One region of the Paenibacillus sp. FSL R5-0519 genome, then DNA from elsewhere that is predicted to be linked to it. Evidence: riboswitches for the same ligand, from Rfam matches in the RefSeq annotation. Region 1 holds a riboswitch; each other region holds the start of a gene.
The links. A riboswitch is a leader RNA that binds a small molecule or an ion and turns the genes downstream of it on or off. The one in region 1 is predicted to bind cyclic di-AMP.

Region 1 (3,134 bases):
CTGGCTGGAATCTTCCGTACCCCTGCATAATTCGAATCGTACGCATGCCCAGCTTCCGGGCAGGAATGATATCGTTATCAATCCGATCCCCGATCATGACGGCTTCCTCCGGTGCACAACCCGCCTGTTTCAGGGCTACAGCGTACAGCTCTGGATCTGGCTTGGACACCCCTTCTTCAGCCGAGCATGCCAGAACATCAACATACTTTCGCAGTCCGTAACTCTCCAGTCTTTCTTCCGTTCCAGGACTCTGATTGGCGATAATGCCAATGCGATAATACCGCGACAACTGCTGAAGAACGGAATCCGCTGAAGGAAAAGGTCGTTCAAGATCTTTTTTAAACTTCAGCTTGTCCTGAATCTGTTTCTGATGTCCTTCATCTTCAATGAATGTGCGAATTGCCACTCTCATGGGCCATTGTTCATATTTCTGATAACAGTTCGCGAACAGTTCACGTACCGCCTCAATCTTCACCGGATACCCCAAAGCACCGGCTTCGCGAACGAACTGTCCGATAATATCATCAACCGGGTCCCATTCATCCACTAGCGTATCTCCAACATCAAAAAACAACCACTTCAATCCACCCACATCCGGCACGCCAATTCCTCCTTGTAACCATAAAAAAAGAAGACTCACCATCATGCACGAGTCTCCTCAAATTTCCGTTTATCAATGAATCAAATCCATAATACCTTGAGTCGATTCTGAAATTGATTCTAATACAATCAATTATAACAGGCACCTTACACCTGAGCAATCTCAAGCTATGACATTACCCATTGAGGAGAAAGCCGACTTCCCCATTGAGTGAATATACAATCCGGTCTGCACCCATTCCCCGATAGATCCCCTTCGGATGGCTTTGCTCCGTAATGACGCATAGGGATTTCGATGTCCACGATCGACAGATCTGTAAATAACGACAGGTCAGATTCAGGCTGTTCTCGAAAATAAATACGTTACCAACGCTTGCCTGCGGCAAAAACCATTTTTGAGCTGCAGCCGTATTCATGCGAATGACATGTTCTACTCCGATTCTACGGAGTCTGCGCTCTTCCCCTGCACTGTTGGTTAGAACGGCAAACGGCATTTTTTTGTACATCAGCAATTTGATAAATTTGCGTCCTGCTTCATTAGGAGCAGTCACTAAGATCATCTCAGTATCCATCATTCGTTCCTCCCTTGGCGTGAAAAGACAACAAAAAAGAAGCGTGGGGGACCAAGGCCTCCCGAACGCTTCTTAAAGAATCCATGGCGAAAACGCCATGAACCAGCGTACGGCTTGTTGCCTCTCCCTTTAACGCTTACGAGGTTAGCTGACGGATTCGGGCGCGAGAGTCGCCCTATTTCCGGCTGTCACCGGAAAATTCACCCCATGAATGCCTACTGTCCTGGACAGCGCATTCCGTTGGTTCCCCCGTTTCCCACTCATGAATGAATGGAAACTCAGCGATTAAAACATCGTTCGTATATCTTAAGTTAAGATTGAGCGATATTATCGTTTGTTTCGTTTTTCAGGTACAATTTAGTTTTAAATTGAAATTACGATATGAATCATACACCCGTGCCATGGCGGTGTAAAGTCCGGACAGATCACCGAATCGGGAGATTTTCGCCATTATTCATATATAATAACGCTTACAATACGGTTATACGCTATTCACCTCGTCAAAGCTATCTAATTCTCACTCTCGCGTAAATCACTTCGCAATTCATTCACGCATTTTGCACAACTTACCAGTTTTGATTCTTTTAACACCATATTAGTTTTGCATTATTTAATTGTAACCAATATAATGAAAGGTATCAGATGATATCATGGAGGCGATTGAGATGACAGTCTACGATTACAAAGTGAATACCCTTCGCGGTCAAGAAGTTGAAATGTCCGACTACCGTGATAAAGTGTTACTGATTGTGAATACGGCAAGCTCATGCGGACTTACACCTCAATTCAAAGGTTTGCAAGAACTGCAAGACAAGTTCCAGGATGCGCCATTTGAAGTCCTTGGATTTCCAAGCAACCAGTTTGCCCAGGAAAAAGGTTCTTCCGACGATATCGCCGAGTTCTGTCAGATGAATTATGGCGTGAGCTTCCCTATGTTTGAGAAAATTGATGTGAATGGCTCAAGTGCTCACCCGCTCTTCCAACACCTTAGCAAAGAAGCACCCGGCCTGCTTGGCTCCAAAGCAATCAAATGGAACTTCACCAAATTCCTTGTGGATCAGAACGGACAGGTAGTTAAACGTTATGCTCCCAAAACAACACCTGACAAGATTGAAGAAGATATCAAGAACTTGCTGCAAAAATAGTACATCGGCCACCCGTAGCCGGAAGGTAGAGCACCATTACCCCCGGTAATGGATGGCCTTTTTCAACTTCTGGATACCAGACTGTTCAAAAAGGCAAAAAAAGAAGCTTTCCATTAATGGAAAGCTTCTTCTTCATCGTTCATATGATGCGGTCGAGAGGACTCGAACCTCCACGGGCATACGCCCACTACCCCCTCAAGATAGCGTGTCTGCCATTCCACCACGACCGCATGTCGTAAATAATCGGCAACAGAATTGATTATACAGGGTTCAGAAATAAAAGTAAAGCATTTTTTAAACCTTCTTTTTAGCTAGGCATTTTCCTCAAAAAACGCATATTCTCGTCATGTTTACCCATGAACTGCATATTATTAGATTTGATCCCCTCTTTTTCGGTAAGAGCCGATCTTGTTGATTCATTTATATATAGTCCTTCCTTATATATAGTCCTCTCTGCACTTCACCAAATAAATAACACAATAAGTTATATAAAATAACACAAATATTAAATATCAGATTCTATTCATTAAATTCAACGGATACTATTGACAAAAAGCGGACATTTATGGGAAGATAACTATCATATAATTCGGATTTTCAAACATAAAGTTAACAAAAAGGAATATAAATGTCATTTAACGTGACATTTAACGAACACAGGAGGCGAATGATTGTGAACCGTGGGAATAAGCTGCTCGATTATGTCAAACTGCTTGATTCCTCTATTCAGGTTGGAGGATTCACCCATTCCTTCGGCATGGATATCCATATCAGGGAGGGTACCATTCGTAATGCTGAAGATCTCGAATCATTCATG
Region 2 (3,134 bases), 2.3 Mb from region 1:
AATGACGTTCATTTTGTCCAAGTTGCTTGGACGACTGGAAAGGAAGTTGAGTGCAAGTGATAGACGTTAGACAATTACACAAATCTTATGGAAATAACGATGTGCTTAAGGGCATTAACGTGACGATTGGCAAAGGTGAGGTTGTCGTGGTCATCGGTCCTTCCGGTTCAGGTAAAAGTACATTCTTACGTTGTTTGAACCTGCTGGAGAAGCCCACCTCAGGAGAGATTGATTTTGAAGGCGTGTCAATCACGGACCCCAAGCACAACATTAACGCAACTCGTGAGAAAATGGGCATGGTGTTTCAGCACTTCAACCTGTTCCCGCACAAAACGGTAGAGCAAAACATCACAATCGCTCCGATTAAAGTGAAGAAACAATCCACTCAGGAAGCGGAGAAAATTGCTGCTGATCTGCTTAACACCGTGGGCTTGTACGATAAAAAAGATACATTCCCGAATCAGCTGTCTGGTGGACAGAAGCAGCGGATCGCTATCGCTAGAGCATTGGCCATGCAACCGCATGTGATGCTGTTTGACGAGCCCACGTCGGCATTGGACCCCGAGATGGTCGGCGAAGTGCTGGATGTCATGAAACGTCTTGCAGAAGGCGGGATGACCATGGTCATCGTAACACATGAGATGGGTTTTGCACGTGAAGTGGGAGACCGAATCCTGTTCATGGATGGCGGGGTTATTGTGGAAGAAGGAACACCTGATGAGGTATTTGGAGCACCGAAAAATTCACGTACACGTGATTTTCTTGCAAAAGTACTCTAAATGAAGTGATCAAATAGCGTTACTGACTTCGAGTCGGTGACGCTATTTTTTATGGGAAATAACCACGTATGGATTCGGAAAAGTAACTATTCTGTTACCAATTATTAAGGAATTATGACGCCCAACATTTCTAAAGTATCCTGTATTCTTACATATGCTTACATGTTAAAACCATTTGGTAAGAATTACTACAAGTTCAGGTTACAAAATTGTGATATATTGAACTCTGCCGAAACTTCCGGACAGGGAGTGCGGGGGATGTAACGATGCAGACTGTGCAGGGGGAAGATCTACAGCACACTGCTTGGGGTGAATTAGGGGTACATATCGTTTCAAATGTAATGATGAACCTATAGGGTGGGCTCCTCATCCGAATCCGACAACTAACTTCGCAGGCATAATGAGGGAGGAAGACCATGATTAACAAGAAACGTATAGCCAAAACAGCAGTGGCATTAATGACAACAGCGATGCTTATTCAAGCCGTTCCGGCTCACGCCGATTCAGTTCATGTGGCCAAAGAGGGGGATACCTTCTACACCTTATCGAAACAATACGGAGTAGCAATCAACACATTAGTTAAAGCAAACAACGACATCTCGCCTTACAACATTTATGGTGGTTTGAAAATTACGATTCCTGGTAAGGCAAACACTGTAGCTGCCGCAGCGGCGGAGAGCAAGACCCAAGCCAAAACGGTTACCACAGCAAGTTTGGACGTTAATACAGATAACAAAGTGGTTCAAGCCTGGGGTAAAACATTCGATTACAGCAAAGCTGTGAACGTGAAAGCAACGGCATACTCTGCTGATCCGTCTGAAAATGGAGGATGGGGTGCAGTCGATTATTTCGGGAATGACCTTGAACTGGGTACGATTGCAGTTGACCCAAGTGTGATTCCACTTGGAACCAAAGTGCTGGTAACGGGTCACAGCCATCCAGGATTGCCAAAACAGGCTTTTGTAGCCACAGCACGTGATGTGGGCAGTGCAATCAAGGGTCACCGGATTGATATCTTCATCCCTGGTAGCAAGCAGTCTGTGAGCACATTTGGTTTTCAGGATATTGAGCTGTACATTCTGAAGTAGAGAGTAAATTACATCTAAAATAATTCAAACAGGGTGTCTGCCAGTCGCTAACTTGCGATTGAACAGCACCCTTTTAATATACTCACTTATTTTCTGTCTCGGGCATCCTAATCTTTGGCCTTTGGCAACCCCAGCATTTCGTCCAAGGTGACCAGTTCATACCCCCGGGTACGCAGTTCCTCAATAATTTCTGGCAAAGCCTCAATCGTGCCATTCAGGTTTGATCCTACACCGCCTCCTGCATGTTGCAGAACGATGGAGCCAGGTTTTACAGCAGACAGGATGTTATCTTTCACCTGTTCCTTAGAAAGGCCTTTCCAATCGAGTGAGTCGACGTTCCAGTTCACAATGCTATAGTGTTGTCTTGCAGCCCAACGCAGCTGTTCCTCATTAATGTCTCCATAAGGCGGCCGAATCATCTTCGGCGTATATCCCGCCAGGCGTCGAATAATATCCCCGGTATGTAAGATCTGTTTGCGAAAGGCATTCATCGACAGTTTACTGAATTCCGGATGATTGTAACTGTGATTACCAACCATATGCCCTTCCTTAACTATGCGTTTCACCAGATCGGGATGTTTCTCAGCACGACTACCCACGATGAAGAATGTAGCTCTGACGTTGTATTTCTTCAATACATCGAGTACCTGTGGAGTAAAGCGTGGATCAGGTACATCATCAAAAGTCAGTGCAACCTTCTTTGTTGAAGGGCCATTGGTTTTGAACGTATCGGCATATTTCTGACGTAACTGTCCTAATGTCAGTTGTTCTTCTTCCCCGGCATCCGAACCTGATACCGATTCACTTGACGGGCTTGAAGAATCCCGCGATGAAACCGGAGCATGATATCCTCCAAGAAAAATAACGATAACCATCAGCATAATGAGGCGTACGCGCATAATAACAGCCTCCTTTTCCAAAATGACGTTCTTCTTGGTATGCCCGGGGTCTCCATAAAATATGCGTAGTGTTAGAAGTTTCATTGTCGATTTATCCCATCACGGCCATAATTCCTCCATATATAACATATAGAAAAGGATAGGTGGATAGGATATGAGTACATATGATTTGAAATCCATACGTTTACAGGTCATTGAAGCAGGCGAGGATAAGGTTTTTCTCGTTACCGGAGGAAAGGCGCATATTGGCGCGGTAGCCACGTTTTATGTAGATCATGAACGCGTTAGCGGAACGACGGTACATATTCCCGGTCATAAGGAACAAGAGCTGTGTGAGCGCCTAGCCCGAAAGGCGGCCCTACAGTTGA
Region 3 (3,134 bases), 650 kb from region 1:
GAACGGAAGGACCGAATATTGACAGCATTAATGTTACCGCAGCACAATAAAACATTCCGTATGGTTGATGTTAGGCTAATATCAAAAAATGCAAACAAAAAAGACTCCTCATGCGTTAGCTTGAGGAGTCTTTTAATTCGATGCGGTCGAGAGGACTCGAACCTCCACGGGGGGTTAGCCCACACGGACCTGAACCGTGCGCGTCTGCCAATTCCGCCACGACCGCATATTGTATCTCCGTGATTAATCTCGGCGACAAGAAATAATATATCATGCCGAATCTATCATGTCAATACTGAAAATAATAACATGAAAGCCCGAACCAGACATGCTTGTCCATTCGGGCTTTACCTTCAACTAATCATTTGGTTTATCAAAAAGGAGTCATACTACAGCTTGGAAGGCCAATTGCCATACCATGCATAACCGCCTCTTCTTTCTTTATCAATGTCACTTAATTTGTATTTAACTACCCCGTCTCGTCCAATGAAAATGGGTCTATCCGTTCCTATTTCATAGAAGCGTGCCCAGATCGGTGCTGCTTTGGAATCAGCGATAATCTTGCTATCACCATTTGCCCTTTCATATCTGTAACCCGTAATTTTCACCTTGTTAAACCAGTCCTCTGCTCCTTTAATGGATGCGGTAATTTTAGCGGTAGCAGGCCTCGTTTTCAGAAATTTAACAATCGTTACACTCTCTCCAGCTGTCAGCGATGGTACTTCGTAGATTCTTGCGCTCGCTGGTTTAAGGGAACTGGAATCATGTTGTTGTCCCCATGCTGTAAGCTTCCCCCCTGAGACGACTTGTGTATTCAGAATCGCCTCCACACCTTTGGCAACTGAATTTTTACTCCGATTAGCAAGTGTACTGTCGATAAATGAAAAATCACCTTTGCGTGTTGCTACTTCATCGAGCATGATCATTACATTAATCATTGCATCGTCATTGTAGGTAATATGCTTGTGATATCCAGAGCTTTGGTAGACTTGTGGCCATCCGCCGTTTGAATACTGCATACTGATTAAAAAGTTGATTCCTTTGATTGCAGCTGTGGAGTAGCGTGGATCATTTGTCTTTTTAAATTCCTTCGCCAATCTTCTAATTTCTGAATATGTAGCCTTGTTGTCAATCGTGGACTTCGCCCACTCTCCACTTGTTTGTTTATAATCTTTTCTCCAACCTCCATCCGGCAGTTGGTTCTTCAAAATATCTGAAATACTCGCTGTTGTACCGGATGCATCAGCAGCAGATACCGTCCCTACAGGAAGAACTGCCATTCCAACTGTTGAGAACACCATGGTGCATGCCAGGACAAAAGTAACAATTTTCTTCGCTTTCAAATGTAACACTCTCCCATGTCATTTAATAAAATTCACAATTCTACCTTACCTATAATGCCAGTCTTAAACCTCCTTAATTTGAATGTATACCACAATAAAATCTATTTTCATCCAATATGTGGATTGGATAATCAGATAATATGCAATAAATCGATTTTTGTCAATATATGCAACTTAATGAATATAATCTCTCAAATTCAACATAACGGATAGTTCTTTTAACTCATGACAAACTTAATTATTTATCCAATTTCGTCTCAAACGAATCAATAATGACGTTTTTGTCATCAATGATACCCAAACTTGACGCCTTCTTTCATATAAAATCGTTAATTCCGCTAACATTGAGGTATTACGAAGGGGTTTAAAAGGGTTTGACAATTACGCATTTATGCAATATAGTTTCAAATAGTTACAAAAACTTAATTATTCATTGCCGAGTTTCAGGTTTGAAAACGGGGGAACCATTTTGGGTGAATTATTCTTATACATAGGAAATATAGGGAACCTTCTACCGAACCCTTAGCTAACTCCGTAGGCATCGAAGGGAGAACATTGATTTTGAAAAAACTGATTATCTCCATTTTTGGAGCGGCTGTACTATTTACATCCGGGGCAACAAGCACAGAGGCAAGCAGTATTAACTCCGTAGTGAACAACATGACAGGTATTCCTTACAAGTGGGGTGGCACGACTCTGGCAGGGTTCGACTGTTCCGGGTTTATGAGATATATTTTCAATAAATACAGCATTGAATTGCCACGTACTTCGCAACAGCAAGCCAAAGCAGGTACTCCAGTAGCCAAGAGCAATGTTCGGACAGGTGATCTGGTGTTCTTTAACACAACAGGCAAAGGCATTTCACATACAGGTGTTTATATCGGCGGCGGACAATTTGCACATGCATCCAGCAGCAAAGGGGTAAGCATCACCAAAATGAGCAATCCTTATTTCAATGATCGTTACGTAACAGCACGTCGGGTAACTGGACAGTTTATGTACGATAAAATGTTAGGGAAAATGTAGGTATAATATCAAAGAGGAGGCTCCGGATCAACCGGAACCTCCTCTTTTGTTTGATTTCCTCTTTAGGAGGACAGTCCTTGGACTACCTCCATCTGCACTTAATGCAGCGCCTTCTGCACTCGCATCGCGCCCTGAGACAGGGCATGTCCGCCTCCTACAGCTCCGGCAACAGCAACGGTCTCCATAATCTCCTGATCTGTAGCGCCCTTGGCACGTGCTTCTTCTACATGATAGAAGGTACATACCTCATTGTTGGCGAACAAGCCAATACCAAGCGCGATGAGCTGTTTGGTCTTCGCATCAATCACCCCAGGTTGGAAGCATTCTCCGGTAAACTCATGATACGACTTCACCACACCTGGCAGCACATCACTTAATGCTCCAATCTGATCCTTGTAGGCATGAACTTTATCATTCATCAATGTCATGTCTTGCAGCACACCCTCTCGGCTATAGTTACAGAATTTCTTCACTGTACCTATCTTCTCTCCCGAGTGAGTCAATTATGCCAAGAAATCATGGTAAATCCAAACATTTGTACGCTCATACTTCTGACATAATGATCGTTGTTACTCACCAAGTGGACTTTGCCGGGGTTCGCTGAATAACTGATAGCGGTAACCACGATCCAACTTGACGACACGTCGATTCTGACGACGGATAAGTACCTGCTCGCCATCCCAGGCAACGACAATCCCGGTTACATCGTTCGATTCCAGCTCGTCCCGTACTACTCTGACTTTCTCACCTGACAGACGCAGGGCG

Region 2: it holds a riboswitch for cyclic di-AMP, as region 1 does, so the genes downstream of both, MKY73_RS12625 (3D domain-containing protein) here and MKY73_RS22615 (hypothetical protein) in region 1, are expected to answer to the same signal.
Region 3: it holds a riboswitch for cyclic di-AMP, as region 1 does, so the genes downstream of both, MKY73_RS19430 (C40 family peptidase) here and MKY73_RS22615 (hypothetical protein) in region 1, are expected to answer to the same signal.

Annotation. Positions count from the first base shown of each region.
Region 1 covers NZ_CP150234.1:4,996,978-5,000,111, forward strand. Annotated here, with positions in the region: gene MKY73_RS22610 (HAD family hydrolase) at 1-646, opposite strand, end outside; gene MKY73_RS22615 (hypothetical protein) at 777-1,175, opposite strand; cyclic di-AMP (ydaO/yuaA leader) riboswitch at 1,291-1,466, opposite strand; gene MKY73_RS22620 (glutathione peroxidase) at 1,838-2,317, shown strand; tRNA gene MKY73_RS22625 (tRNA-Leu) at 2,465-2,547, opposite strand; gene MKY73_RS22630 (urease accessory UreF family protein) at 2,991-3,134, shown strand, end outside.
Region 2 covers NZ_CP150234.1:2,739,429-2,742,562, forward strand. Annotated here, with positions in the region: gene MKY73_RS12615 (ABC transporter substrate-binding protein/permease) at 1-70, shown strand, start outside; gene MKY73_RS12620 (amino acid ABC transporter ATP-binding protein) at 57-779, shown strand; cyclic di-AMP (ydaO/yuaA leader) riboswitch at 997-1,193, shown strand; gene MKY73_RS12625 (3D domain-containing protein) at 1,196-1,867, shown strand; gene MKY73_RS12630 (polysaccharide deacetylase family protein) at 1,975-2,766, opposite strand; gene MKY73_RS12635 (hypothetical protein) at 2,921-3,134, shown strand, end outside.
Region 3 covers NZ_CP150234.1:4,346,301-4,349,434, forward strand. Annotated here, with positions in the region: gene MKY73_RS19415 (carbohydrate-binding protein) at 1-50, shown strand, start outside; tRNA gene MKY73_RS19420 (tRNA-Leu) at 142-226, opposite strand; gene pelA (pectate lyase) at 390-1,352, opposite strand; cyclic di-AMP (ydaO/yuaA leader) riboswitch at 1,768-1,899, shown strand; gene MKY73_RS19430 (C40 family peptidase) at 1,905-2,369, shown strand; gene MKY73_RS19435 (carboxymuconolactone decarboxylase family protein) at 2,468-2,797, opposite strand; gene MKY73_RS19440 (hypothetical protein) at 2,939-3,134, opposite strand, start outside.